4 regions of the Jeotgalicoccus huakuii genome follow, and region 1 is predicted to be linked to each of the others. Evidence: riboswitches for the same ligand, from Rfam matches in the RefSeq annotation. Region 1 holds a riboswitch; each other region holds the start of a gene.
The links. Region 1 has a riboswitch for thiamine pyrophosphate ahead of V6E76_RS07070 (thiamine phosphate synthase). Riboswitches for the same ligand answer to the same signal wherever they lie in the genome.

Region 1 (7,735 bases):
CTATTTTTATTTATCAAATCCTCTATATATAATCCCATAAGTACTACAACTTGAAATAGGATTAAACTAGCACCAAAAGTGAGTGACACTAAATGGTATAGATAGGGCTGTAGAAGCTATCAAAATAAGGCTTGGTAAATCCATTTATTCATCTGTTTGTTTTTAACAAAATAAACTTCTAAATGGCCGAAAGATATACCTATTAATAAATATACTATTATATAATTATTCACTTTCTGAACCCTGATTTCTTTTTTGACATTGGAATGAATAATTAAATTTTCTCTGTCTGCAGAAAAATGATTTATATAAGCGAAAACCTGAGTCTCAGCTGTTAATGTTTTTTTGTGAGTTTTGACTTCATCCTCGCTTACCGGGATATTAATAAGCAATTCAGCCCTTATAACCTTCGTACTTGGGGATCGGGGACATAAGTTCTCAAAAGTTATTATTTTTTCTGGAGATATTTATGTCCCAGCCTCAATATGAAAACACAACGTAAAATTGAGATGTACCTATGAATCATTCAGCTTAATACTTATCGAGTTCCAGCATTTCTCTAAACGTTTCACCGTTATAATCTCTTCTAAAAATGCCGCGTTTTTGCATTTCCGGAATGACTAAGTCGACAAAGTCTTCAAGACTTCCTGGGAGTGTTGGAGGCATCAAGTTAAATCCATCTGCGGCACCTTCATTCATCCATCTTTCTAATTCATCGACAATTTCTTCAGGCGTGCCAATGAGTGTTAAATGTCCACCTCCAGCGTTGAGATAACCGAGTAGTTCTCTGACTGTGGGATTTCTGTCTTCTATAATTTCTAAAACAGTTTGATAACGTCCAACAGGTCCTTTGAATTCTTCGACTGGCGGCAATTTTGGTACTTTTTCGTCGAGTTTCCATGATTTTGTATCTTGCTGAATAAAGAATTCGAGCTGATTAAGTGCAGTATCAATTGGAAGTAGGTTGTCTAATTTTGCTTTCTTTTCTTGCGCTTCTTCTCTTGTTTTACCCACGTAAGTCACTAGTCCCGGAAATACTTTGATATAGTTGTCTGGACGACGGCTTTCTTTTATGGCTTGATTTAATTTTTCACGATAAATATTTGCTTGTCTTAAATTCCAAGAAACTGAATAGACAGCATCAGCATATTTCGCAGCCAGTGCAACACCTTCTTTTGAAGCCCCGGCTTGCATAGCCACTGGTTTACCCTCTTTTCTTAAAGGTAAAGTTAGCGGACCTTTAACTTGGAAGTTTTCACCATTGTGATTGAATGGCTGAATATTCTTATTTTTAGTAATTGTGTTATTTTCTTTATCTGGCTTGTAGCTTTCAATTGACCACGATTCAAATAATTTATTCATGACTTCAGCAAATTCATCCGCTTTCTTATAACGAACGGCTCTCTCAGGCAATTCAGGTATACTGTGGTTTTGTGCTTCGCGGTCGGTCATTGATGTCACCAGATTCCATCCCATGCGTCCTTTTGTTATGTGTTGCAGTGTGAGTAACTGTCTTGCTGTGGTAAATGGGTTATTAAATGTACCTGAAATAGTTGAAACAAGTCCAACGTTATCTGTGACTTTACTCATAGCAGTTAATGCAATCATTGGGTCAAAATAACTCGCTGGTAATTCTGTTGGACTATCTGCGGGGAAGGCTTGTGAATCTGCGAAAAATACGGCATCAAATTTTCCGCGTTCTGCAATTTTTGCCAGATTTTCATAATATTCAATTGTCGTGAATTCATTGACACTCGAATCGTCTTCTAACCATGCTGCCTGATGGTGACCCACACCATACAATAAAATTCCTATATTTAACTGTTTAGAATTATTCATAATATATACCGCCTAGTTCATAGTAAGTCCGCCGTCTACCGTGATGTTTTGCCCTGTAACCCCATCTGCTGCCTCAGAACAAAGATAAACAACCATATTAGCAACGTCTTGTGGGGTTGTTACTTTTCTCAATGGTGTGGACTGTGCGATTAAATCAAATACTTCTGGTGTTGTGACTGCACTTGCGTCTGTTGTTTTCAGTAAACCGCCAGAAACAACATTTGCTCGGATACCATATTGTCCAAGTTCTGCTGCAACGTTTCTGGTGAACCCAATTAAAGCAGCTTTTGCAGTGGTGTACTCGTGATATGGTACTACAGGATTTTGATATAGATTAGTTCCAATACTAATAATTGCACCGTCTTTACGTTCTAAAAACTGTGGTATTACACTTTGTGATACGTTGAATGCAGCTTTTAGTGTCCCGTCTAACTGTTGCTCGTAATCTTTATAAGTCAAATCTTTGAATGATTTTTGAGCGGTTGGATCAAATTTAAAGTTAACGAGTGCATTGTTTACAACAACATCAATCTGTCCGAAATGTTCAGTTCCTTTTTTAACTAACTGCTCAACTGCTTCACGGTCTGTAATGTCCGCTTGAATCGCAATGGCTTGTGCTCCAATTTCGTTTTTTAACTTCTCTGATTCTTCTTTACTGTTGTTGTAGTTAATTATGACATTAAAACCTTTTTCACTTAGTGCTTTTACGATATAGCTACCAAGTCCTCTTCCACTTCCCGTTACTAAAACTGTCCTTGTCAAATAAATCACTCCTATAATTTTTTAGAATAAAAAAATACGCAGCCTTCATAGGAAAGTTACGTACCGAGAGTAAATTATATGCCCGCAAAGACATAGATATACAACTGTATCGATGTAACACTTTCCTACGCCAGTTTTAACTGGATCAGGTTCAAAGGGTCTGAGGTTACCCTCATCTCAGTTTATAAAAACGCCCCTAGTGCGAATCTATTCTATTTAACATCATTGTATTACTTTACGAAGATACGTCAAGTAAATCACAAATTATGTGAATTGGAACAAACACAATTCAAATTCAATTCTGTAACTGTACTGCTATCTAGTTCTTATATGATTGAGTAAATGTTAAAAGATAGTTATCAGTATAATTAAAATATAATTTTATTTGCAATATTTAACTTTTTAGAGTAACTTGAAGTTATTGATTGGAAAATTAAATAGTTAAGACCACTGGAAGTGTCTTTGAAAAAGGCTGAGATTAAAGTGTAGACTTTGGGATTCCGGGAACCTGATACAGTTCATACTGGCGTAGGAAAGTGGCGAAAGTAATATGTGTTGATGCATACTTGCGCTGTTTTTCTATATAGAAAAACAGCGCTTTTTTATATTAAGGGGTGACATAATGCTTATTGCAATTACACATTTTAAGATATTAATTTCCAAGGACATTGTTCATTTCAATACGATTTCATCCTGTATCGATTATCTTTTACTTCGTACACCCATGTCCGACAACGAGTTATCATCTTTCCTTTGTCAGCTTATTCAATCAGGTTTCCCTAAAGAAAAAATCATCATTCATACTTCGACTAAATTGCTGGAATCTTTTCGTTTAACTGCCATCCACTTTAGAGAAAACGATCCAACTGCATTAACGTATAAAAAAGAACATCCGGATATTTCAGTCAGCATGTCTGCTCATTCACCTGAATCTGTCAAGAAAGCACAGGACAATCATCTCGACTTTGTATTATACGGCCATATATTTGAATCGAGTTCAAAGAAATTTTTGCCACCGCGTACACATCAAGAAGTACGTGATGCACTGTCTTATGATATTCCTGTGATAGCACTTGGCGGTATCAATTTAACAACTATCAATCAATTACCGGCAGGATTCAGTGGTATCTCGGCAATTTCTGCATTTATGGATGCTTCACCCAATCAAATCACCAGGTTAAAAGAAAAAGGTCAAATATTAAATTTGATGTAAGCAAATGCTCCATAGCTTAGACATTATAAAGTGGTTAATACACTTCCCAGCTGTCGCAGTACTTAAAAATCTATCACTTGAAAGGATGAAACAATATGCAGTGCACCGTTAACGGAGAACTCCATTGTTTTGAAACGGATATTACCATAGCTACCCTGCTGGACCACCTGGATGTAGATGATAATCGTATTGTAGTGGAACACAATGGGGAATTGATAAAAAAAAGTGTATTTAAACAACAAGCAGTGAAAAATAATGATCGACTTGAATTATTAGAATTTGTAGGAGGCGGATAATATGTTAGAAATTGGAGATTTAAAATTTAACTCAAGGCTATTTTTAGGTACTGGAAAGTTCTCAGATGAGAAAATACAGGCCGCTGCAATTGAAGCGTCAGGTACAGAAGTGCTGACTTTCGCTGTCAGACGTATGAACTTATTTGATAAAGACCTGCCCAACCCGCTGGCAAATATTGATTTAAGAAAATACACGACATTTCCGAATACAGCAGGGGCGAAAACAGTGGAAGAAACTGTACGCATCGCAGAAATCGCAAGACATGCGGGTGTCTGTGACATGATTAAAGTTGAGATTATTGGTGATGATAAGACATTACTGCCTGACCCAATTGCGACATACGAAGCGTGTCAAATACTGCTGGACAAAGGTTATACAGTCTGTCCATATATTTCAAACGATGTCGTGCTTGCAAAAAGACTCGAAAGACTTGGTGTTCATGCAATCATGCCGCTCGCTTCTCCTATAGGTACGGGACGCGGTATTAATAATCCATTGAATTTAAGATATATTGTAGAACAATCCAGCATCCCTGTTATTGTGGATGCAGGAATCGGTTCACCCAAAGATGCGTGCTATGCTATGGAGCTGGGTGCAGATGCCGTATTATTAAACACCGCTGTATCGAATGCCAAAGATCCGGTTAAAATGGCAGAAGCGATGAAGCTTTCAATTGATGCAGGGGTACTGGGTTATGATGCAGGACGTATTCCGGTTAGGTATTCTGCACAGGCCTCAAGTCCTGCTGAAGGACTGGAGTTTCTTTAATGGAGAGATACGACAGACAAATGAAGTTTAATGAATTTGGAGAGAATAGTCAAAAAAATCTGATGTCAGCCACACTGATGGTGATGGGCGCCGGTGCACTTGGAACACACGTTTCTGAAATGCTTGTGCGTATGGGTGCAGGTAAACTCATCATCATTGATATGGATATTGTTGAAATGACCAACCTGCATCGTCAGGCTTTATATACTGAAAAAGATGCAGAAGATATGACGCTGAAAGTTAATGCTGCCAAAGAAAAATTGTGTCAGATAAACCGTAATGTTGAGATTGTACCGATCAATGCAGAAATAAATTCCAGTAACATCTCCGCAATCTTAAGAAAGTATCAGCCGGATATTGTAATTGACAGTATGGATCATTTTGAAATTCGATTTCTGATTAATGAAGCCTGTCATAAGCTTGATATCCCCTGGGTATATGGTGCTGCTGTAGGCAGTAAGGGAAGTGTGTACGGGATTGATTTTAAAGGACCTTGTTTAAAGTGTTTGATGGAGACTCTGCCATCGACAGGGGAAAGCTGTGCAATCAACGGTGTGCTTCCTCCTGTAATTTCCCTCATTGCCAGTATGGAAGTTTCTGAAGTCATTCGTTATTTATCAGGAAAAGGTTTTTCCAAGCAGCTCATTACTTTAGATACTTTTAAAATCGGCTTTCAAACGATAAATATAGATGAATTAAAGAATGAAGACTGTGTGGTCTGTAAGAATCGGATATATGAACAGTTGAATAAAAATATGCTGGCCACTGTACAATCTAATTGCGGAAGTGTATATACACTCAGGTTCGACGAATCGGTTTTCAATCAGGAGCTGCCCGGTAAAATTATCAGGGCAAGTGCGTTTGTTAAGTTATTGACTTATAAAAAATATAAGCTGACCTTATTTAAAGATGGCAGAATGAATGTTCATGGCATCTCTCGAAAAGAAGAAGCCAATGCTTTATATCAAGAAATGATTGAGAAACTGAGTGAATATCCTGTATAAAAATATAGTGTGAACTATCTCAAATAGATGAGTTTTTATGGTGTTTTAGAAATACTAGACTAAGAATTAAAAAGGCATCAGTTATTTCTATAGGGTGTTGAATTAGGTGAAGATACGGTCATCAGAAGGAACTATTTATTACAAATTTCGGTGGAACGTTAAGAGAAAACCTCATCAAAAAACGATACGCCGAGAGTTACCACAAATAACCCGTAGTTCAAAGTGATACGTTTTGAAGCTTATCACCGTTGATGCGTGTTAATTATAATTTATGCATAATGAATATAGACTTAATATCTGATTGATATTAGGTCTCTTTTTAGAAATTATAATTCACTAGCCATCAATTCTGCTTAGTCGACTACATTATCTAATGCTAGTTTTGAAGATCAAGTGGATATTCCGTATTTTTTATGTAGTCTTCTTAAAGTAAGTCTCATCCTTACTTGTGAATACTCTCTCTTATGTCAATCAACACTCAAATTTTCTTTGATTACTTTATCCAGTTCATACGCAATTGGTCTTTGGGTGTCGTCGCTCATTACTTCTTTAGCAGAATCATGAGAAGATAGCATGTCGTTGTTTGTGTTTGTATGGGCAAGAATTTTTGCACTTACTTACTATTTAGAGCAAAAGTGCAAAATAGTTGGAAGTTGGTTTATTCTGATTATTAACTTAGTGGATACAGTCGCTCTCAATGTGAAAGAATAAAATGAATGAATTGTTAAATGATTCTTTCCAAATATCACTAAAATTTATATGCATCACTTAATTAGATAACTTAACAGTTGAAGAAAGTGAAATGAGACAACTCAGAAAAGAAAACCAACAACTTAAAATGGAAAATGTCATTATTAGTCCACATGGTGTGTTCGGTTATATGACGCCAAAGGAGTATAAGAAAGAATTCTATAAAAACTGTCTAAAATACTGTTGACATACCATATGTTTTAAAGATTATGGAGTGGGTATATATTACTATTAAAATCTTTAGGAGGAATTTATTTATGGCAAAAAAAATTGCTGTTGTACTAGATAATTATTTTGAAGACGTTGAATACACAAGTCCAGTTGAGGCTTTAAAAAACGAAGGACATGACATTACTGTAATAGGAAAAGAAACAGGTACAGTAAAAGGTAAGTCTGAAGATACTGAAGTAACAGTAGATAGAGCGATTAGCGATGTAAAACCTGAAGATTTTGACGCATTACTTATCCCAGGGGGATTCTCACCAGATATGTTACGTGGAGATGAAGAAGGTCGTTTTGGGGAATTTACAAAACATTTCGTTCAAAATGAAATGCCTGTATTTGCGATTTGTCATGGACCACAGCTATTAATCGATACAGACTTATTAAAAGGTAAAAAATTAACAAGTTTCTTATCAGTTCGTAAAGATTTGGAAAACGCTGGTGCAACAGTAGTAGATGAATCAGTTGTAGTTTCTGATAACATCGTCACTTCACGTACACCTGATGATTTAGAAGACTTTAACCGTGAATCTGTAAATTTATTAAAATAAGCATTTTTTAAAGAGGAGACTATCAGTCTTCTCTTTAGTTTTATATAAAATAGTCATCATTAACGCAAATGAAGATATTCGTAGTAAGATGATTGATTTTATAAAGATTTATGTTTATAAGTCAAGTTAAGAGGAATATTTTAGTATGCTTGTAAATAATATTTAGAATGGAGTGTTATTTTATGAAAGCAGTCACTTATCAAGGACATAAGAACATGAAGATGGAAAATGTTGAAGATGCTAAGATTATTGAAACAACTGATGCAATTATAAAGATAACAGCCTCTGGGATTTGTGGTTCAGACTTACATTTATATCATCAAGGTGAT
Region 2 (7,735 bases), on a different contig from region 1:
TGTCACCGTCTTTTATCCAAGGTTTAATTGCTGTTTTATAACCCGAAGCAACACCTTCTGGAGTTCCTGTTAAAATAATATCGCCTGGCTCTAAAGTCATAAACTGGGAAATATAACTAACTAAACTTCTACTTTTAAATATCATATCATTTGTATTAGAGTCTTGACGCAACTCACCATTGACATAAGTCTTAATACGTAATTTATGAGGTTCTCCGAGTTCTTCTAAGGTGACAATGTATGGTCCAACGGGACAGAAACCATCATAGGTCTTACCTGTTAGCCATTGGCTCGTTCTAAATTGTGATGTTCTCTCCGATACATCATTCGCATTTGTATAACCAAAAATATAGTCCATAGCGTCTTCTCTACTGACACTTTTAGCTGTCTTCCCGATTATAATCGCTAACTCACCTTCATAATCCATTGCAGTCACACCTTGCGGAATATTTATAGTACTATTATGCGCAGTGAGTGCGTTGTTAAACTTAGAAAATAGTATCGGATGTTTGGGAATATCAATTTGCATTTCCTCAGCGTGGCGTTTGTAATTTACCCCAACACAAATGATTTCTCCTGGATTAGGAACAGCTGGTCCAAGAGTGAGACTGTCATACTCTAGAAAATCCACACCTTCACCTTCAATATAAAAATCAATCAGTGCTTCAGCCTTTCCTTGATGGTTCATAACCTCTTGAATCGAACTAAAGTCTTCAGAGATGTCGAGTACACCTTTAGAAGTAAGTACCCCTGTACGACAATCTCCTGAATCTGAATCTATAAAAGTTAGTAATTTCATATTATTACCCCATTCCTAGTTACCTCATTCTATCATAACCTTTATTTTGCTGGTCTAAAAGTAGAGGAGATTTTTACAGTATTAGAATGATACAATATTAATATGTATTAATAGGAGGATTTTAATGAGTGTATATGTAGCAGAAACAGAAATTCAAATTTTGTATGCAGATACTGATATGATGGGCGTCATCTATCATGGTTCATATATCAAATGGCTAGAACTCGGGCGTCGCAAACTAATCGAAGACATCGGTTATGATTATTTAGCGATGGAGAGAGAAGGATATTTAGCCCCAGTACACAATGTCAATATTACCTATGCCAAACCACTAAAATACAGTGATCGTGCCTTTGTCCGCACCTGGGTAGAAGAAAATACAGGTATGCGGACCATCTACGGTTTTGAAATTGTCAACGGAGATGGTGAAGTTTGTACTCACGGTACAACGACCCTACTTGTAGTAAAAAAAGTTGATGGAGAATTCAAGCCAGTCGTCTTCAAGCGCGTTTTCCCAGAATGGTACGCTAAATACGAAGAAATCAAAAAGAAATAGCCTCTGTCCGCTAATGGTGTCGGCAGGTGAGAGCCCTCACCTGTCGTGTTTTGTTTTTTGGTGGACAATGTCGTTTGACATCTACCCGATTAACGCATTTACTGGACAATGTCCTTTGACATCTACCCGATTAACGCATTTACTGGACAATGTCGTTTGACATCTACCCGATTAACGCCTTTTCTGGACAATGTCGTTTGACATCTACCGGATTCCTGCGTATAGTTCAATTATTCTTTTATATGCCTATCCTTGAATCTGCGACTATCTAATAAACTCTTATTTACTTGGTGAAATTCATCAAAGGATAGTTCGTAATATGAATTTTTAGCATTACCAATCTTAGTCCCGTATTTGTTTAGCATTCTATAAATTGTTCGCAAACTCACTTGGCCATCTAACAGATTATAAATATTACGCTTTGTAATCTTCTTGTCTCTAAACAATGCCTTATAATCACAACACGCTCTTAAAACTTGGGATTCTTTAGTTTCCAAATAGCCACACCTTACACATTTAAAATGAAAATGTCTGTCCTCCAATTCGAAACTATAACAATTCCCACAATATGCACCTTTTCTCAAACGCTCAAAAATCGCACTTCTATTGAAGAACGGATCTTCAACAATGTGACGTTCAATTAATTTCGCCACTGTCTCAGCCTGACTACTTGCGTACAAATTCTTAAAACCATAAAAATAATCTTTTAACTCTGAACGCATCACAACTAACTGACGTAACTTCTGATTGTCGGTACTTAACCTAAATTCCACATTCGGAAAAACTAACCGACTTTTGACCTCTATATCCAACCGACCATGAGACAATAATCTTATTAATTTCCCTTCCGCCCGCTTCACCTGCACCATCGCATCATCTGGAAGTCGCTTACCATTCACAGTCCACTCCTCATTTTCAAATCGATAAAGACCCGAAAAGTTTTTAATCTCATTCAATACTATTTCCTCATCGCTCAAAATCAAAGTGTCATACTGAGCGACACTATCCCCAATTTTCAAATAGATATCCCGAAATACCAGTACTGAACTATGCCCTACGTCATCAAAAATTCTATCGAAAAGTACTTCTCCTTCGTAACCTCGTTTTAAAGTTTTTAGTTTCCTAGCATCATTTGACGTCAAAATGGACCGACGTTCTAGTGCTAATAAATATAATAGTTCTCTACTCATTTTCCTCGTTGTTAAAATCATCTATTAACCTCCTATATATGCCTTCACCCTATATATAGGAATTTCACGTCACTTATATTTTTTTCGGACAAGTTAATAAATAAACTTAAAACAAAAAAAGACCCTAAGGTCTTTTTAAATTTCTATAATTTCTAAGGCATCGCGTATCTCATGAACAATATCTTTTGTCCGCCATTCTCTACGGTATCCAAGGCATGCACAAATATATTTAACGCCACCTTCAATAACTTGGTGTCGAAAGTGGATATGCCCCATAACGCTGTATTCAATATCATAGTCCTCATAAAATGTGTCAAAGTCTGACGTACCAATAAAGGCATTGTAGTAATCAAATAAGCGGTTTGGCATGGGAACTCTAAATGCTTTATGAGTTGCGACATGGGTCATTAAAATAATTTTTTTATCCTTTACCATTTCCAAATCATGTGCAGCTTTTTCTGCAAGTTTTAAAGAAACTTCCGGATCGCTTTTTCCCCAGTCTACACGTACTAAATCTTGCCATGTTCCACCGTAATAACTGCGTTCTTCTAGACGTGATTTAGAAAAGCGGTCACTTGCATAAGTATAGTCATACCAAGCAGCATTCATAACGATTGCCCAACCATTACCTAAATCTACAGGCTCGCCTTCTTTATAATACTTCGTGCTTTTGAAGAATTGATGAATCTCATTTGTCGTCTTATCATCTCCGGATTGATTCCAAAAGTCATGGTTGCCTGGTACAAAGTAAATCACAATGCCGGTCATTTGCTCCAGTGCCTGCATGAAACGATAAGACCGCATATGATCGTTCGAAATATCGCCCGCTATCAACAACACATCGAGTGATTGACGATTCACCTCATTTGACAAGGTTAAGGTAAAATCCTTCTGTTGTAGGTTTTCATCATTGTATCGATCAATATGCAAATCAGAAATCACACCAATTTTCATACTTCTTTTCGCTCCTATAATATGTCGAATTATATATATTATATATGATACCCTTACAAAATTTTAATAATTCGCATCAAGAAAAAAAGCCACCGGTTTTTACCGGCGGCCGATATTCAAATATTCTATTCACCTTCGTCATCTGATTCAGTATCTTCTGACTCTGTATCTTCTGATTCTGTGCCTTCAGTCTCTGTTTCAGTTCCTTCTGTACCAGATTCTTCTGTTTCTGTACCTTCCTCTGTACCTTCTTCTTCAGAACCGCCTCCGCATGCAGCAAGTGCCAATACGCCTACTAATGATGTAACAGTTAAGAGTTTCTTCATAATTAATTCCCTCTCCTTAAAGTAGTATAGGTTTTCAGACTGAATCGTGATGTTAGTCCTACCTTACCCCAAAGAAATTATGGAATACACATGTTTTACAGACCCTTAACATTTTAGAAAACTTATTATTATGAATAATTAATTTCCTAGTCATTTCTCGCCTTGTAAAACATCCCAATTAGATTTATTTTCACACATCTCCCAAAACATATACTCGTACTTACTTGTCTTCACCACAATTTCTTCTAAAACAAGCAGTTCGCGCTCAGGTTTACCCTCTGCTAGACGATTCATCAGCTTCATTGCAGTATTATTTAATGCAGTAAACTCTGTGTCTGAATACATATCCACCCATTCTTTATATGGATTATTCTCATGGTTATAATTATTCTTTAAGTGATTTCCTATAAAGTTATAAGACCATGCACAAGTCAATAAGCATGCAGCTACAACAGCTGCATCACCACGCTGTGCGTGATTCAACATGTATGAGGTATATGCTGTATTTTCACTAGCCGCCTCAGTTTCTAATAGCGCATCCTCTGAAATTCCAAATCGTTTTGAAAAACTTCTATGAAGCTCCATCTCGCCGAACAACGTACCATGTAACAACTCAGCAAATAAATTCATTGTATCTAAATCCGGTGCCTTCTCTGCACCAATCGCCATTAACCGTGCATATTCGACTAAATACACATAATCCTGTTTTAACCAATGCTGAAACTTATCAATTTCAAGAGATCCATCCCCCAAGCCCATCACAAAAGGATGATTTAAATACGACTTCCAAATTCCTTCTACACGTGTCCATAATCGATCTGTAAACATATCGATTCCTCCTTTTGACTAAACAAGATAAAAACCCGAACCTTATGAGAGGTCCGGGCCTATAAATACCATGTTGCCAAAGTTTATCGACACAGACTTCCCTAACGCAGGTCCTAACCTACAGGTTCAAAGGGTCGAATTTCATCTCTCAGCACATCAGTGCACCCCTAGTCTTATTATTTGATTTAAGGATGGTCTTAAAGGCAAAACTTTGCATCCAGAAGTTTTTGAGGAAAATCCTCCATCAAAAGAGATAATAATCACTATGATTTCCATCATTCGTGTCCGTATTCTTAAATCGTAAAAGATAAGTAAGTCGTAAAAAGTAATCCATCAATTTTTCGATTAGGAATCGGTCTCTTTTTACCAATAAAACTTATATCGTCTTCAAAGTGACTTCAATCGTTTCGCTACTGTTAAATTTATCAATTAGCATGGATTTCTTATGCACACTTTTCTCTAGTGATTCTAGGTAATCTCTAACTGCGTCCTCATTAACAATACCTTCTTCAACAATACCGACACCAGAAATCGTCTTTACACGTTCTCTGCCGTAACCAAAGTTTATATTTGATGAAATATTATTGATGATATCACGTTCAATCTTCAATGATTCCAAAGTCGCTGATGCTGTCATTACATGGCCATCCACTGATAATTCGCCTGTTGTATTTTTCAAATGGATTGCTGTTTTCAAAGTGATTAAGTCTGTCTTTAAATCCTTAATTTTCTCTAAGGTCTCATTTACTTTAACGACCTTATCATCGTTATCAATCTTCTCATTATTCACCGCGATCGGCACCCGAAATTCTGTACTGAACTTCTCGTATTCTTTAGTAATTTGATTTCTTAAATTGCTTACATTAAATATGGCTTCTTGTAAAGTGAGCGTTGTCATATTAACCTCCATTGTCCATGCTTAGTTATTAGACTACCCATAAGCTAGAAGTAATGCAAATAAGTAACCATAAAAAAGACCAACTCAATTTTGAGTTGGTATAAGACAGCCGACAACGAGAATCGAACTCGTATTGCAGCCTTACCATGGCTGTGTTCTACCATTAAACTATGTCGGCAAATATTCAATACATTTTACTATAGTATAAACAAATCAATATTTCCAGTCTTTTTGATTAACAACATACACTATATTGAATGATTTGAATCAAATTTTAGTCCTCAATGAATTTCGCAACCAATGTGCCAATTAACATCGCCCATATGGGTGCACTAATATAAAAATAAGTCACTCCAGACGCTGCGATAATAAATGTAAAAATAACGCTCATCGTATATTTCGGATTTGAGAAACTACGTCTTAAGGTTGAAGCAAATACACCGATTAAGACAAAGCCGGTTAAAATCGCCATTAATGACGCCGGTAAATCAAACATTAATGGTACGAGTGCCCAGGCAAATATCGCAAATATAATCATAATGATGCTAGAAATGACTGAAGCGACATAGCGAGTCGACTTTTCACCAGACGCATGGTCCGATGCAATCGTTGTCATCATGCCCCCGACATTTGCAGATTGACCTCCAAAAATTGTTGCCCCGAGTGAAGCAATTCCACTTACTGTTAATATGTTATTAATGGGTACCTTATAGCCATTGCTCTCCAGAGCCCCGATTGCAGGTGTTGCATCATTTGATAATATTAACAAGGTTAACGGTAATGTGATTGATATGATTGCTGAAATAGAGAACTCTGGTGTCGTAAAGGTCGGCGCTACAGGTGTCGTACCTATTGCCGAAAAATCAAAGTTGTTTAAAACAAAATACATAATAACAGCTGTAAATACACCAGCCAGCATTGGTGGAATTCTTAAATCCCATTTACGGAAAATAAAAAACGCGACAATTGCAGTTATTCCAATGATTGGCATATCGACTGTAGCAGGAATAAGACCGAATACATATGACGAGATAATCCCCGCCAACATCGCAGCAATAATCTCCCTCGGAATCCAACTCATTACCTTTTTAAATATCCCAGACAGACCAAACGCCATTATTATAAGTGCCGTAATAATATAGCTCCCGACAAGTTCTTCAAAAGTAAAATACGGTGTCACTGTAACTAAAAATGCAACACCGGTTAAAGAATGTGCCCCGACTATTGGCATGCGGTAATATATAGACATAATCATACCGAGTAAGGCACCAAAAAAATGTACGCCATAGAACCAAGTAATCGTTTGCTCATGACTAAACATCCCGGCATTTGCTGCCTCAATAACCATGACAGGCGGACCGATAATACCTAACATCCCTGTCATCAAACCACCCGATATATTGTCTCGGTTTATATCATTTAGAAAAGCCGATTTATGTATTGTATATTTCATAAGAAAGACTCCTGTCTGTTAATACCATAATGCTAACACTACTACATGTTTTGTCTAGATACATTAAAAATTTGAATATAATCTAATTTATATTATATAACTGTATTAACTTACGTATGTATAATAAAAATTATTAAATTTCCATTTTTCTCATAAAATAGACAAAAATATAATTACTCAATTTGTTAAAATATAAAAATGAGTTTACGAGATTTATTGGAGGTTAAATTATGATTGATTTATTATCGCATTCTATGAAAAGAAAATTTGAATTACTTCATCTATTGGAAAGTTCTGATGAGTACGTTCATATACAGACAATTGCTTGGGAGCTAGATTGCTCTATAAGAACAGCTCAAGAAGAGATTGATGAGCTAATAGATTCGGAGTTAAAAGACTGCTTTACAATAGAAAATCGTGGCAAAGAATTTATGCTGATTTTTAACCCAGGCATCACAATAGATATCATTACACAATATGTCATGAAAGAAAGTATTCATTTCCAAATTATTGAACGCACGTTATATGATGATAATTTAACTGTAGAAGCTTTAGCTCAAGACCTTCACATCTCTATACCGACGATTTATCGACATATCAACACAATAAATGAGTCCTTACAAAAACATGCTGATATATCGTTCACCTCCAGCCCATGTCGCCTTCATAGTGATGAAAGCAACATTAGAAGCTTCTATATTCAGTACTTTTCAGAACGATATCCGGTTGAA
Region 3 (7,735 bases), on a different contig from region 1:
GTGTTGGGAAAGTATTTAAAATGAGGTCTGGATTATGCTTATCAATTATATTTTTTAAATAAGCTAAACCATATTTTTTGTAGAAACAAGTGTTTAGTTTTTCCTGACGGGCATAATAGAAAAACTTGTAGGTCGGTTTGAAGTGAGCAAAGCACTTTAAATACCAGTCTTTAATAAGTCGGGTTAATAAAGGGTGAGCCTCTAAATAAAGATCGTGTGTTACAACGTCGATATCATAGTCATTGAGCGCCTTGTTTAAAGTATTGCTTACCATTAGATGACCGTTACCAAAAGAGCCAGTGATCACAAGTACTTTAAGTTTAGACATTATTATATTCCCCCACATAATGTAATGAACTAGAGTGCAGTAAGAATCATATTTTTCACTTAAATACTATCATGAGATAAAAGAATTATTGAAAAATAAATAAACTCTTAACAATAGTAAAAATCCCTTTTAAAATTCAAAGGGATTTATCTTGCATCACTAGTATTAAAGATAGGGTAGTTTATGCCTAAATACGATGAGATTAATAGAGCGATTAAAATAGTAATGACAAAGAATATATCATTAAAGGAAAAAGTTGTTTGTCGGTAGTAGGTTCTCTGATTATCACTGAACCCTTTGGACTCCATAGCAATACCTAGGCGATATGCTCGACGTATACTTTGGCTCATCAAGGTAACGATTGTCATTCTTAGTCCTTTAAAACCAGAAATCCGTTTCTTATCTATTAAAGGTGCACGAACTTTTCTAGCACGTCTTAACTGTACATATTCTGAGAAAATTAATGGAATCATATTGATAGCTGCCATAAAAGAATAGGCATATTTTGACTTTATTTTGAAATGAATCATCAAAGCATAAAATACATCCGTAATCTTTAAAGTGAAGATTACTAATGCGCCAAATAACGATAAAATAACGCCTCTCATGGTGATATGAATACCACGGATAAAACTCTCTTCTGTAACATGGATGATACCTAATTTAAATAAGGTTGTATCGCCCTGTCCGTATAGAATCATATAGGTGCTGGATAATAAACCGGACACTAAAATAACGCCTAATAGAATACATAAATAACGCCATTGGATACCACTTAAGGTAAACAATAGTATCGCCATTATACATACAAAATAAAGCAAGGTATTCGGGTTATGAGTAAAGACGACAATCACAAAAAGTGCAGCAGCTGCGATAATTTTGGTAACTGGGTTAACGTTATGAACGAAAGTATCGTTATTCTTAATGCTATCGAACATTGTGTGTGTCCTTTTCTAGGATCATGCCATCCAGAATTTCTAAACGACGGGATGGATAACGCGTTTGAATATTCACGTCATGGGTAATCATAATTATTGTTGTACCAGCTTTAACCAATTCATCAAAAAGTTCCAGCATAAAGAACGTGTTTTTTTGATCCAGTCCAAAAGTCGGCTCATCTAATAACAACAAATCAGGTATGCCACCTAATGCTGTTGCCACACTTAAGCGTCTCTTTTGCCCTGTGGATAATTCTAGTGGATTTAGATGGGCAGAATGTTCTAGCGAAAACATTTTTAAAATATCTTCTGTCTTCTGTTTTGCTAGATTCTCATCATATCGGTGTTCCATATTGATATATATTTCGTCATAAACTCTATGAGTTATAAATTGCAGTTCTGGATTTTGAAAAACTGGGTAGACATCTCCGATGATATCCTTTGTTTTCTTTACAAGCTTATTCTTATAGATAATTTGTCCTTGATGGGGAATCAACTTCATCAATGCACTAAGAAAACTTGATTTACCCGCACCATTTGGACCTTCTAATGTAAGCCATTGCCGAGACCTTATGTGTAAATGATCAATGTAAAGTATATCAATGCCGCGTCTGTCTATTTTCATATCTCTAATTTCTAATAAAGGCGCTCCGTCTTTATTACTTTGTACAAATTGTGGTGCTTGGTTCCACGACATTGGATGCCAGACGCCGTATTCATTAAGTAAGTCAACGTGGTGACTTAGTACAAATTTTGGATCTTTATCGAGAATAATTTCTCCATCATCATTCATTAGGATGACACGGTCGACCTTATCCCAAATATATTCAACTCGGTGTTCTACAATCACAACAGTTAGGTCGGACCAAATAGATAAAATCGTTTCCCAAAGATTTTTTGCAGAATCATCATCTAACATGCTTGTTGGTTCATCTAAAAATAAAGTGTCCGGTTCTTGTATGAGTGCTGCAGCAACAGATAGCTTTTGTTTCATCCCACCAGATAGTTGATTAATTGATAAGTCTAAAGGTACGTCTAGTCCAATTCTTTTTAAAGCGTTAGTCATCATGTTGTTCATCAGACTAGGAGCAATCCTCTGGTTTTCTAGGATAAATGCAAGTTCTTCTTCAACGGTTGGCATGGTGAACTGGGCATCAGGGTCTTGGAATACGTAGCTTGAAGCATTTGGTATATCTAAATAATCTGCTTTTACAGGTGTATGAATGACTTTAGGAATCAATCCGCCCATCACATTTAGTAAGGTGCTTTTACCGGAGCCAGAAGGACCGACAAGTAACACCTTTTCCCCTTTCTTAACACTTATATTGATGTTTGAAAATAATAGCTGCTCTGTCTCAGGGAATTTGAGTTTAAGGTTTTCGATATTTATATCAGTCATATTAAAAACCATCAGACGAATCGCTTTGTTTTTTACCAACATATTTTAAGACACCGGTCCCTTTTACACCTTCATAGAGTTTATGACCTAACCATCCGGCGACGATTGCGCCACTGATAATTCTGAAGATAAGCATCAGCATTAGGTTCCAAGTTTCTAAATGACCAAGGTAGCCATAATACCAATCAAGCGGAATTGTTGATAAGGCTGCTGCTACACCTGCGAGTACAGCTACATATAACTTAGTACTGTTATATCTATAGAGTAAGAAAATGATCTCACATGCCAGTCCTTGGAGTAGTCCATACATGATTAAGACGATATCGAACTGTAACAGAACGATCGTTTCTCCAGAAGCTGCTGCAAATTCTGCAAGTAAAGCGACACCCGGTTTTCTAATAATTAAATAAGCTACAATTGCAGCAATGAACCACATACCATAGACCAATTCATTGATGTGTAAACCAAGGGGCTGCAAGACGGTATATACACCATCCCAGAGAGAATAAAGTACTGCAAAAACTAAGGCGATGACAACTGTGATCAATACGTCTGTCAAAGTTAAAACATTGCTGTTTTTCATAGAATAAACCTCCGTGATTTTTACAAATAAAAAAACACACCACTAACGGAATGGTGTGCATATAAAAATATGCCACTTCCCTACGCTAGTATGATCTAGATCAGGTGATAAGGGTGATTCTCAGCCTTTACAGGCACCCCTAGTGGTGGTGATTTCAATATTTGATTATCTCAATCATAGTACACTTACACATTTTTGTGAAGTTAATTTGTAACAGTCACGCCGTGATTCGTACTTTCGTATAGGGTGACTTTAATTAAATCATCTTGCGGCTTTAAAATTTTGTTAAATTCATCTCTGATCCATAGTGCGATATTTTCCGCAGTAGTATTCATATTTACTAGCGTCTCATTTAATATCTGCCCATCTAAAAGCGGCCGGATTTTATTGTGGTATAAGGCGTCAATAGCCATAAAGTCAGTCGCTAAACCGGACTCATCAATTGGTGAGTTCACATCAACCGTCAATCTATAGGTGTGGTTGAGTAAATCTTTATACTGTGTTTTGGAAAAAAAGATTCGATTATCACAAGTGAATGTGTAATGGAGATGAATGGTGACCTGTTCTTTCTTATAGGCAAAATTGCTTGGTGCTTGTATATGACTCAGTGTTGACATAGTTTTCATCCTTTACTCATTAAAGAGTGCCTTAGATATGTTTAGGGCTCTTAACATTGCTGTTTTTTTATAGTTATGGTCTTCGCTCTTAATCAGTATATCATTCACTGTTTTAACACCTTCTACAATGTAATCTCCCTTGTTTAGCATAATACACTCTGCTCTTGCACCTGCGACAACATCAGATATTTCTGAACGTGTTGGGATACCGTTCTTAATCAGAGATTCTAATACTTGAGTTGCCCAAATCATTGGAATGTGTGCAGCCTCACATATCCATAATAGTTCTTCTTGAATTTCACTCAAGCGTTCATAGCCGATTTCTACAGCGAGGTCTCCACGAGCGAGCATGACACCAAAAGGTCTGTGTGAAGCGGCTTCGGCTATGATATTAGGGAATTCTTTTATGGCTTCTACAGTTTCGATTTTAGCAATAATAGGCATGTCTTTATTGTCATCAGGGAGCTTATCCTGTAATACCGATTCGATAAAAGCCATATCCTCTTTTGATTTAACGAAGGAAAAAGCGATCAAATCGGCATGTTGGCTAGCAAAATCTAAGTCTACTAAATCTTTTTCTGTTAAGACGTTTAAATCGATATCTACATCTGGGAAATTAATGCCTTTCTCTGTCTTAATTTTAACGCCATTTTCTTTAGTTACTTTAGTCACTTTTAAAATTAGGCCTGAGTCAAGAACCTCTGTTACCTTAGCCTCAACTTGACCGTCGTCAATCTTAATCAGTTGCCCAACATCAATATTTTTAAGGACTTCGGGTACTGAAGTGTTAACTGCAATTTCAATGTTAGCTGGTAAAGTCATCGCATCTTCATTAGATAAGAGGAATGATTCACCGGTTTTCAATTTAGGGTTTCTCTTGGAAGTAAGTAGATTTTTAATGCGAACTTTAGGACCGCTAATATCCATCAGAATACGACATTCTGTGTTCCCTTCTTTAGCCGCCTGTTTTATGTTGTGAATCATTTTCTTCCAAACACTACTGTCATCGTGGGCACAATTAATACGGGCTGTATTCATGCCTGAATCTATAAGGTCTTTTACAAGTTGATAGTCTGTTGCTGCGTCACTTGGCATAGTCACCATGATTTGTGATTGCCTGATTTCAGGGCCTTTGCCAAGCAAAAGGTCAGTATTATGTTTAAGCATGCTATATCGATTTTCGCCATCTTGATATTCTGGATAAGAAACATCATCTTGTTCATGGCCTGTTATATAACCTAAGGTTTTAATTACTGAATCTAAGTTTGACAAAACATGGGGCTCGATGCGTCCAAGAGAAGAAACGCCCCAAGGGATTAAATTATTTTGGATTTCTCGATGATCGTACTGCCTGAACGCCATATAATATGCTAAATTTCGAAGACTGTCACTATAGCTACTTCTTGTGTTAGATTCGGACCACTGGTCTAGCAATTTTTGGCCATCATCTAGCACTTGTACTTTCAACGATTTTACATCTTCAAGTATCCTTTTTGCTTCCTCGTTCATGATCAACCTCCTTAAAGGTGAAAAAGCTGCCCGGCCATTCATTAACCGGACAGCCGATCTTTATATATATATTTCATCTGTTGCTTTGGCACCTTCTATATCACGTTCCTTGAGTTCGTGTGTTGAGAATGTAGTCCAAACAACTGTAATCGTCGAATAATTAATTCTGATACCTGGGTGGTGTTGTACATCTTCTGCATACTCTGCAAGCTTATTGACGAAGTCTATGCCTTCAGGGAATGTTTCGAACTTAAATTTTTTAATTAACTTCTCATCTTCAAGAGTCCAACCTTCCAACTGCTCTGCTTCTTCTTTTATATTCATGTTAATACCTCCCGTTTATAATTTATCTATTTATTATTTACCCATATTTAAATATAAAAATCCAAAATGATTTAATATGTTTACCATGTGGTAAAAGATATCTAACTACATAAAGTGGGTGATATAAATGGATATAGAAAAGATAACGACACGTATTAAAGAAATTTTAGAAGAATCAAAAGTAGGCGTATTATCAACTGCTAAGGACAATATTCCAGACTCTCGTTACATGTGGTTTTATAACGATGGTTTAACCCTTTATGCTAAAACAAATGATCAGTCAAGAAAATACGAGGAGCTGATTGATAATCCTAACGTCCATGTATTGTTAGGGTTTAATGATGAGAAAAAACACGCGTTTGTAGAAATAACAGGATCAGTGGAAATAGTAAAGGACCAAGAAGTAATAGAAAATATTTGGGAAGAAGCGGATGAAGAATTTTTTGGATCTGTAAATAATCCTAATCTGGTTGCCCTTAAAGTGAAACCTAATCATATAAAGATTATGAGAGATAAGAATTTTGATGAAGTAGAAATTGATATCGAAGATATATAGTTTAGATTTATTCTTACAGGGCATACAAACTATGAGAAGGATTTTTAAAATCTAATTAGGAGTGATTATGTTAATGAGTAAAATATCTGCTTCAGATATTTTAGAAAGTGCAAAAAAAGAACAGGTAGACTATGTGAAACTTCAGTTCACTGACATACTAGGCGCCCTGAAAAATGTGGAAATTCCTGTTGAACAATTAGAAGAAGCTCTTGAAGGTCAAACAATGTTTGATGGTTCTTCAGTAGAAGGTTTTGTTCGAGTTGAAGAGTCAGACATGTTTTTAAAACCCGATTTTGACACGTGGGCAGTATTCCCTTGGTTGGAAGAAGAGTTCAAGGTGGCAAGGCTCATTTGTGATGTACATGATTTTAATAATCAACCTTTTGAAGGTGATCCGAGAAGTAACTTAAAACGTATTGTAAGTGAGATGAAGGATATGGGTTATGACCAGTTTAACCTAGGTGCTGAGCCAGAATTTTACCTGTTTAAGCTTGATGAGAATGGTGAGCCGACGAATGCAGTAAACGACACCAGTGGTTATTTTGATGTGTCTATTTCAGATACAAGTGAAGCGTGCCGTAGAAAGATTGCTAGAACATTAAAAGAAATTGGTTTTGAGGTCGAAATGTTCCACCATGAAGTAGGTCCTAGTCAGCACGAAATCAGTTTCAAATATAGCGATGCTGTAACGGCAAGTGATAACATTCAAACGTTTAAATATATTGCAAAAACCGTTGCTCATCAGTATGGTCTACATGTAACCTTTATGCCAAAACCCCTTTATAATGAACCGGGTAGTGGCATGCATTATAATGTATCGCTGTTTAAAGATGATAATAATATATTCTTTGATAAAAATGATGAATTTGGCTTAAGTGAAGAGATGCGTTACTTCATGGCCGGTCTATTAGATCATGCTAGGGGTTATACTGCAATTTGTAATCCTTTAGTAAATTCCTATAAACGATTAACTTCAGGTTTTGAAGCACCAAGATACATTGCTTGGAGTGGCAGAAACCGTACACCGCTCTTAAGAATACCGGGTACTAGAGGTGCGGGAACGAGAGCAGAAGTAAGATCGCTTGATCCGTCTGCGAACCCTTATCTAGCGACGGCAGTCATCCTAAAAGCCGGTTTAAGTGGTATCCAAAAAGAGAAAGATTTAACAACGCCTGTTGATGAAAATATATATAATATGTCACACAAAGAAAGAAAATCAGAAGACATAGAAGATTTACCAACAACTTTATATACAGCAATTAAGGCGTTAAGGGCAGATGAAGTCATTCAAGAAGCTCTTGGTCAACATATATTTGATCATTTTGTAGAGAATAAATTATACGAATGGCAAAGATATAGTGCGCAAGTAACGTCATGGGAAATGACAGAATACTTGACTCAGTACTAAAATAACACCGTTATAATGACTATCGTTATAACGGTGTTTTATCGATTTATAAATAATCTTTTACATTGTAACT
Region 4 (7,735 bases), on a different contig from region 1:
ATGAAAAAGAGCGGCCAGTATTGGTAAAAATGAATTAAACATTATGGAGGAAATATTCTTATGAAAAAGGTTTTAGCATTTGGAGCAGTTGCAGCAGTTTCAACTACTATTGCATATTCGGCAGAAGCGGCGTCACACACAGTAGAATCAGGTGACTCATTATGGGTACTAGCAGAAGAGAACAATGTAACAGTTGAATCACTTAAAAAAGATAACAACTTAACTTCAGATATTATCGTTCCTGGTCAAGTATTAGAAATTGATGGAGATATAAAAACTGAAGCTAAAGAAGAAACATCTGACAAAGACAATAAAGAAGTAAAAGATAAATATGTAATTGAAGCAGGTGACACACTTTTTGATATCGCTGTAGAATTCGATGTCTCTGTAGCTGAACTTAAAGAATGGAACAACCTATCATCAGATATTATTTTTGTAGGTAAAGAATTAGTTGTTTCCGCTGATGCAGCACCAGATGCAGCAACTCCAGTTGCTGAACCAGCAACTGAGGTGGAAGAAGTTGAAGAAACAACAACTAATGCGCCAGCTGAAGAGGTTCAAGAAGAAGAAGTTCAACAACAAGTACAACAACAACAGCAGCCACAACAACAAGCACAAAGTACAAATACAAATAGCGGCTTAAACTGGGGTGCTTTAGCAGCTTGTGAATCTGGCGGAAACGCGAGTGTCGTAAGTGCTAATGGTCTATATCACGGCCTATACCAGTTTGATGCTCAAACTTGGCAGTCAGTAGGTGGTTCAGGTGTTGCTTCACAAGCATCTGCTGCTGAACAAACACAAAGAGCACAAATGCTATATGATCAAAGAGGATCATCACCTTGGCCTGTATGTGGTTCAAGACTATAAGATAAAATCAACATCGGCACTCCTATAGTGTCGATGTTTTTTTGTGGTAAAATTAAGCCAATAGATTAAGGAGGGTTCAGTATGCTTGAACTGGTGAATTTATCTAAACATTTTGGCAAGGTTAAAGCAGTCAAAGACGTATCGTTCACTCTATATCCTGGAGAAGTTTTTGGTTTTATCGGACCGAATGGAGCGGGGAAATCGACGACAATTCGTATGATTATTGGTGCTTTGGAACCAACGAAAGGTGATATTCTTTTCAATGATAAAAATATTAAGGAAAATAAAAACTATATTGAAAAGATTGCATACGTTCCTGGGGATGTCAATCTGTGGGGAAACTTAACAGGTGGTGAGGTCATCGACTTCATGATGGCTGCTAAAGGCTATCATAACGATGACAGAAAAGCGGCATTAATTGAACGTTTTAGATTAGATATACATAAAAAATGTAAGACGTATTCCAAGGGAAATAAACAAAAAGTTGCATTAATTAGTGCTTTTCTCAGTGATGCAGATGTATTTATCTTTGATGAACCAACTACTGGTCTTGACCCATTAATGGAGCGAGTGTTTCATGAAGAAATCATCAACTTAAAAAATAATAACAAGACCGTCTTATTATCGAGCCATATTCTTTCAGAGGTTGAAAAGCTTGCGGATCGTATTGCTATAATCAGAGACGGTAAAATCATAGAAGCTGGTACTATGAATGATCTTAGGCACATTACTCGAGTAGAATATATCATCGAAACTGATGATAATATTGATGCGTTAAAACATCAAAAATTTATTCATGATTTTTCATCTGACAGTGATGGTTACCATATGTTCATCGATAATAATGATATTCCTCAGTTTTTAAGATATTTGAAGATCTATAATCTCAAATCATTAAAAACAACACCACCAAAACTTGAGGATATCTTCATGAGATATTACGAGGATGCAAAATGACATATTTTAGATTGATCGGACGTAATGTGCGTTTTCAGGTCTTCTTATGGCTTCTGATTTTATGTGGTATCTCACTGTCGATACCCAGTGTATTTAACACACTATATGGGACTGAAGAAGAACGCTTAGGTATGAAAATGACCGTTGATAACCCTGCAATGGTGGCCTTAATTGGACCGATTCCAGAGGGGGATTACACATCACCGGTAATGTTTGCGCACCAAATGTTGTTAATTATGGCAATCTTCCATGGTCTGTTTAATATTTTAATCGCAAACGGAATTGGGAGAAAAGCAGAGGAAGAAGGTTTAACGGAATATATTCTAACGACAGGTACGAAGAAATCGACGATCATCAGTTCACAAATCATGTTAGGTATCATAATCAATATACTTGTCTGTTTTATCCTAGTTGTCGGATTACAACTTATCAATGTTGAAGGATTAAGCTTACCTGGAAACTTATATTACGCACTAGGTCTGAGCTTATTTGGACTCTCATTCTTTGTACTGACGCTTTCTTTCGGACAATTATTCCAAAGTGCAGATCTAACATTTGGTCTGACACTCACCGTTCTCCTTGCTTTATACCTGTACAGAGCAATGACGGATGTGGTGGATACAAGATTTTCTGTAATCTCTCCTTATCACTGGTTGTCTCGTATAGAAGCCTATGGTATAGAATCATCTGGACTATGGCTCATGCCATTCTCAATCGTCATTCTATTAGTGGCCTTAAGTTACGTATTGTTTTACAAGCGTGATTTAGGAAGCGGTTATTTTAATATCGATAAAAAACCGAAGGAAAGAAAAATCTCAAGCTACTTTAGATTAGCCTTCATCAATAGTAAGGTCTTGATGATGTCATGGATAGTGGGTCTCTTTATAGTTGGTTTATCTTACGGTTCTATTTTTGGAGATCTTGATCAAGTCATCGGTCAAAATGATATGCTTAAAGCCGCATTTGAAGGTCAAGATGGCACCATGTTTTTTATAAATTTACTATTTATAATCTCTGCACTAATTGCGACGGTACCTGCCTTAATGGTGAATGGTAGATTTTTAATAGAAGAAAAATCAGGACGTTTAGAGATGATGAACGCGGCGACGTTAAATAATAGAATTTCACTTACAACGGCATATTTAATACACTGGTTTTACGCGAACTTAGTGGGTATTTTGAGTTATTTACTGACCTTAGTTGGAATGTATTTAGCTAGTATTAATGTGACAGGACTAGAGCTCACAGAAGTCGATTACATTAAAGGACTTATTAATTACAGTGCTGCAATGGTATTTATTATAGGAGTCTCTTCATTACTCATTGGTATATATGCTAGACTTCATATATTTGTCTGGATATATCTGGCATATATATTCTTGGTTAATTATTTAGGAAGTTTGATTGACTTAAATGAAAACTTCTTAAAACTGAGTCCATTTTATTACTTGAGCGATGTTCCTATAGAAGGTTTAGATGAGTTAGCAGTTGTAATTGTTACAAGTCTAGGTATTGTGATGATGCTTATCGGTTTAATATGTATAAGGAAACGGAATCTTCTTTGACACTAAAGTACAATGTGATACAATACATTTAAATAACATTTACCACTAGGGGCGCCAATTGGCTGAGATAGTGAAAACTTGTCCCTTTTTACCTGATCCAGGTTATGCTGGCGGAGGGAAGTGCGAATAAAATGAATACAGCATTCGTTTTGATAAGCCCACTTCTTTTCAGGAAGTGGGCTTATTTTTTAGGAGGAATCTAATAATGACTTTACCAACTGCGTTAACAATAGCTGGAACTGATCCAACAGGTGGGGCAGGTGTCCCTGCTGATATCAAGGCATTCTCATCAAGAGATGTATACGGCATGGCTGTTATCACCTCACTTGTTGCACAAAATACATTAGGCGTTCAGGATGTCTATAACGTACCGATAGATTTTATCGAAAAGGAACTTAAGAGTGTTTTTGATGATCAAGTGCCAAAAGCAATGAAAACGGGCATGATTGCTGAAGCGGATATGATGACCTTAATTGCAAAATACATAAGAGAATATGATATTCCTTATGTCATGGATCCTGTGATGATTGCAACAAGTGGGGACCGTTTGATGACCGCAGCATCGATGGATACGCTCATCAATACACTCATTCCGCTCGCTGATATTGTGACACCAAATCTACATGAGGCAGAGGCAATTACAGGACAGAAGATAGAAAACACATCAGATATAGAACATGCTTTAAAATTCATCGTTGATGAAATGGGGGCCAAAAGTGTCATTATTAAAGGTGGTCACTTAGACGGCGATGCGACAGACTATATGTATGATGGGGAGCGTATTACGACACTATCTAGTGAAAGAATCGACACAGATCAAACACATGGTACAGGATGTACATTTTCAGCGGTACTTACTGCAGAGCTCGCTAAGGGTAATACTAAGGAAGATGCGTTTAAAACAGCGAAGGCGTATATAACAGATGCTATTAAACATGCACCTGGTATCGGGCAAGGTAGTGGGCCGGTAAATCATTTTTCATATAAAGGAGAATAACAATGATTGAACTCTTAAGACGCATTAATCCACTCGTTCTATGTATTACCAATGATGTAGTAAAACCATTCACTGCAAATAGCCTACTTGCACTCGGTGCATCACCAATTATGAGTGGCGAGAAGAAGGAGATGGCTGACATAATTAAGCATAGTGGCGCTGTACTCATCAACATAGGAACTTGTAGTGAAGATAAAATCGAACTCTATGAAACAGCGGCAAGAGAAGCGAATCAGAGTCAAGTACCTCTGATTATAGATCCTGTTGGATATGGTGCTTCCACTTTTAGAAGAAACGTCATCAACCATATATTAGAAAACCATAAGGTCGATTTAATTAAGGGAAATACAGGAGAAATTATGGCCTTAGCAGGTTTAGATGTTGAGTCTAAAGGCGTGGACTCTATTGCAGAAGGTAAAGCAGAAGAAATCGTTAAAGTTGCCTATGATAAATTAAAGGTGCCAATTTTGGTAACCGGTGAGACCGATGCATATACCAATGGTGAAACGATTATTTCTATGAACAATGGTCATGAATTCCAAGAGAAAATTACAGGATCAGGCTGTGTTTTAGGTGCAATTTGTGCATCATTTTTAGCAGTCGACCGAACCCAAGATGCTATTGTTAAAGCAGTGAGCTTATATAACATTGCTGCAGAACAAGCTGCTTTAAGTACGTCAGGACCAGGCATGTTTCAAGTTCAATTGATTGATGAAATGTATAAATTCTCTGAAGCGGACTACCAAAAATCTAAGGTGACTGTGCATGAATAGATCGGTATTAAGGTTATATCTCATCGCTTCATCTTCGAGCTTTAAAAACCCTTTAAAAGATTTAGAAACTGCCTTTAAGGCAGGAGTGACGTGTTTTCAGTTGAGAGAAAAGGGAGAAAATATTAAAAGTGGCGAAGATTTAATTCAATTTGCGATGGAGGTAAAAGACCTGTGTCAAAAATATAAGGTCACTTTTATAATTAATGATGATGTAGAGCTTCAGAGAATTGTAGACGCTGACGGTGTGCATGTCGGGCAAGCTGATATCAATCCTAAAGATTTACCAGCATTCTTAAATAATAAAATCATCGGCTTATCTGTCGGTAATTTAGAAGAACTAAAACAGAGCGATTTGAGTCGTGTTGATTACTTGGGATGTGGGCCTGTTTACCCGACCAGTTCTAAAGATGATGCTGGTCAAGCCATCGGTTTATCTGGGTTAAAGGAAATTTCAAAAAAGACAACCTTGCCGATAGTGGCTATCGGTGGCATTACTGTAGATAATTTTAAGTCTTGTTTGTTGAATGGTGCAGATGGGATTTCTGTGATCTCTGCAATTACTCAGTCAGCTAATATTGACCAAACAGTGACACAATTTCTCTCCTAACCTTGTGAAAAATTAACCATTTACATTGAAATTGGTTTTTATACACTTCAATATATGGTACAATCTTTTTTATGCGAGATATTATTTGAGGTGAAGAAATGATTAAAAAATGGCTATTTCCTGCTTCTATGATTTTAGTCTTATTCCTTGCAGGATGTGATTATTCTCAAGAAGAGAATAGAGACGGCTTCTTCTATAACACATTAGTTAGCCCAATGGATACATTATTACATTGGCTAGGAGATAACTTAGATTACAATTATGGTTTAGCAATCATTATTATTACATTGATTGTTCGTCTAGCAATCTTCCCGTTCATGATGCGTACATACAAGAATCAGATGATGATGAGAGAAAAAATGAAGATCGTCAAACCTGAGATGGAAGAAATTCAACAACGAGTTAAGGTCGCTACGACTCAAGAGGAGAAGATGGCTGCACAGCAAGAAATGATGGCATTGTACAAAAAACATGATATCAACCCCTTAAATATGGGTTGTCTACCGATATTAATTCAAATGCCAATCGTTATGGCCTTATACTTTGCACTTAGATTCCCTTCAGAAGGTGGGATTGAAGCACACCCAGAGTTCCTATGGATGGACTTAACGCAAACAGACTACTTCATGGTTGCAATTGCAGGTATTGTATATGCAGTTCAAGCATGGATTTCAATGAGATTTGTACCAGAAGAACAACGTCAACAAATGAGACTATTTATGTTTATTTCACCGTTGATGATTATCTGGATTTCAGCAATTTCTCCTTCAGCCTTACCATTATATTGGGCAGTTGGTGGTCTATTCCTAATCTTCCAAACTTGGGCAGGTAATACTTTCTATCGTAAGAAAGTACATGAAGAAATGGCACCAATTATTGAAGCACATGAGAAAGAAAAAGCTGAAAAGGAAAAACGCTTGAAAAACTCAAGAGTTAAACCTAAGAAAAAACGTAAAAAATAATTGTTAAAATAAGAAAGCCGATGTATGAATTATAATTCATACATCGGCTTTTAGTGTTATAGGATTGGTGATATGAGATTGGCTAAGCCTTCTTTTAACTTAATCCATAAACCTCTATCATCATACTTTTCTTCAGTTAATATTTCACAATACTGAATATCATTTTCGAATATGAGACGATGCTTTTTAGCTTCTTCCTTATCATACATAAATGCATTGACTTCAAAGTTTAAGATAAAGCTTCTGTTGTCAACATTAGTCGTACCCACAGATACAACTTCATCATCAATAATAAATACTTTTTGATGTAAGAATCCTGGTTGATACATGTAGATATTTGCCCCCATACGCATCAAAGCACCAACATTTGAATAAGTTGCCCAGTAAACAAAGGGATGGTCTGGGAAGCTTGGAATCATGATGTATACTTTGATCCCTGCTAGAATGGCAATTCTTAAAGCTTCCATTATTGACTGATCTGGAATGAAATATGGAGATTGAATATATATCGTATCTTTCGCGTTATAAATCATTTTTAAGTAACCATATTTAATTTGTTGATAGTTCTCATCTGGCCCACTTGAAGCAATTTGCATCGTCGTGTCACCAACAGATGGTAGCTCAGGAAAGAATCGCTCAGTATTGTGCATATTATAACGTGTATCATGAGAGTTCCAGTCTAACATGAAACGAATCTGTAAAGATTTCACGGCATTACCTTCGATACGTAAGTGTGTGTCACGCCAAGCACCCATTTTAGGACTCAGCCCGATGTACTCATCACTGACGTTTGACCCGCCGATATAACCGATACGTCCATCGATAACCACAATTTTCCTATGGTTTCTGTTGTTGATACGTGGGTTGATGAGTGGTAGTTTGCTAGGGAAGAAAGCCTCAACTAAACCGCCTTGCTCTCTTATATCAGAGAAATTTCTTAAAGATAAAGACCGTGAGCCTATATCATCGTATAGTATTCTCACAGAGACGCCTTCTTTTTGTTTCTT

Region 2: another riboswitch for thiamine pyrophosphate. It lies ahead of tenA (thiaminase II); the one in region 1 lies ahead of V6E76_RS07070 (thiamine phosphate synthase).
Region 3: another riboswitch for thiamine pyrophosphate. It lies ahead of V6E76_RS05110 (ECF transporter S component); the one in region 1 lies ahead of V6E76_RS07070 (thiamine phosphate synthase).
Region 4: another riboswitch for thiamine pyrophosphate. It lies ahead of thiD (bifunctional hydroxymethylpyrimidine kinase/phosphomethylpyrimidine kinase); the one in region 1 lies ahead of V6E76_RS07070 (thiamine phosphate synthase).

Annotation. Positions count from the first base shown of each region.
Region 1 is NZ_JAVIYN010000011.1:38,138-45,872, forward strand. It holds gene V6E76_RS07060 (NtaA/DmoA family FMN-dependent monooxygenase) at 532-1,839, opposite strand; gene V6E76_RS07065 (3-oxoacyl-ACP reductase) at 1,852-2,601, opposite strand; TPP riboswitch at 2,707-2,809, opposite strand; TPP riboswitch at 3,044-3,153, shown strand; gene V6E76_RS07070 (thiamine phosphate synthase) at 3,326-3,814, shown strand; gene thiS (sulfur carrier protein ThiS) at 3,910-4,110, shown strand; gene V6E76_RS07080 (thiazole synthase) at 4,112-4,879, shown strand; gene V6E76_RS07085 (ThiF family adenylyltransferase) at 4,879-5,883, shown strand; gene V6E76_RS07090 (hypothetical protein) at 6,686-6,820, shown strand; gene V6E76_RS07095 (type 1 glutamine amidotransferase domain-containing protein) at 6,891-7,406, shown strand; gene V6E76_RS07100 (zinc-dependent alcohol dehydrogenase) at 7,589-7,735, shown strand, end outside.
Region 2 is NZ_JAVIYN010000003.1:104,084-111,818, forward strand. It holds gene V6E76_RS02490 (fumarylacetoacetate hydrolase family protein) at 1-799, opposite strand, end outside; gene V6E76_RS02495 (acyl-CoA thioesterase) at 924-1,355, shown strand; gene V6E76_RS02500 (nuclease-related domain-containing protein) at 1,586-2,566, opposite strand; gene V6E76_RS02505 (metallophosphoesterase) at 2,681-3,499, opposite strand; gene V6E76_RS02510 (hypothetical protein) at 3,625-3,825, opposite strand; gene tenA (thiaminase II) at 3,976-4,653, opposite strand; TPP riboswitch at 4,735-4,832, opposite strand; gene V6E76_RS02520 (hypothetical protein) at 5,030-5,551, opposite strand; tRNA gene V6E76_RS02525 (tRNA-Thr) at 5,659-5,729, opposite strand; gene V6E76_RS02530 (benzoate/H(+) symporter BenE family transporter) at 5,826-7,004, opposite strand; gene V6E76_RS02535 (AcpB/EbpR/MafR family transcriptional regulator) at 7,235-7,735, shown strand, end outside.
Region 3 is NZ_JAVIYN010000007.1:41,326-49,060, forward strand. It holds gene V6E76_RS05095 (MGDG synthase family glycosyltransferase) at 1-328, opposite strand, end outside; gene V6E76_RS05100 (energy-coupling factor transporter transmembrane component T family protein) at 475-1,266, opposite strand; gene V6E76_RS05105 (ABC transporter ATP-binding protein) at 1,256-2,707, opposite strand; gene V6E76_RS05110 (ECF transporter S component) at 2,667-3,248, opposite strand; TPP riboswitch at 3,309-3,399, opposite strand; gene V6E76_RS05115 (6-pyruvoyl trahydropterin synthase family protein) at 3,452-3,865, opposite strand; gene V6E76_RS05120 (pyruvate kinase) at 3,878-5,374, opposite strand; gene V6E76_RS05125 (4a-hydroxytetrahydrobiopterin dehydratase) at 5,435-5,698, opposite strand; gene V6E76_RS05130 (pyridoxamine 5'-phosphate oxidase family protein) at 5,826-6,254, shown strand; gene glnA (type I glutamate--ammonia ligase) at 6,328-7,662, shown strand; gene V6E76_RS05140 (SDR family NAD(P)-dependent oxidoreductase) at 7,709-7,735, opposite strand, start outside.
Region 4 is NZ_JAVIYN010000003.1:17,218-24,952, reverse strand. It holds gene V6E76_RS02060 (transglycosylase family protein) at 61-867, shown strand; gene V6E76_RS02055 (ABC transporter ATP-binding protein) at 949-1,824, shown strand; gene V6E76_RS02050 (ABC transporter permease) at 1,821-3,389, shown strand; TPP riboswitch at 3,427-3,525, shown strand; gene thiD (bifunctional hydroxymethylpyrimidine kinase/phosphomethylpyrimidine kinase) at 3,592-4,386, shown strand; gene thiM (hydroxyethylthiazole kinase) at 4,389-5,159, shown strand; gene thiE (thiamine phosphate synthase) at 5,152-5,766, shown strand; gene yidC (membrane protein insertase YidC) at 5,865-6,728, shown strand; gene cls (cardiolipin synthase) at 6,785-7,735, opposite strand, start outside.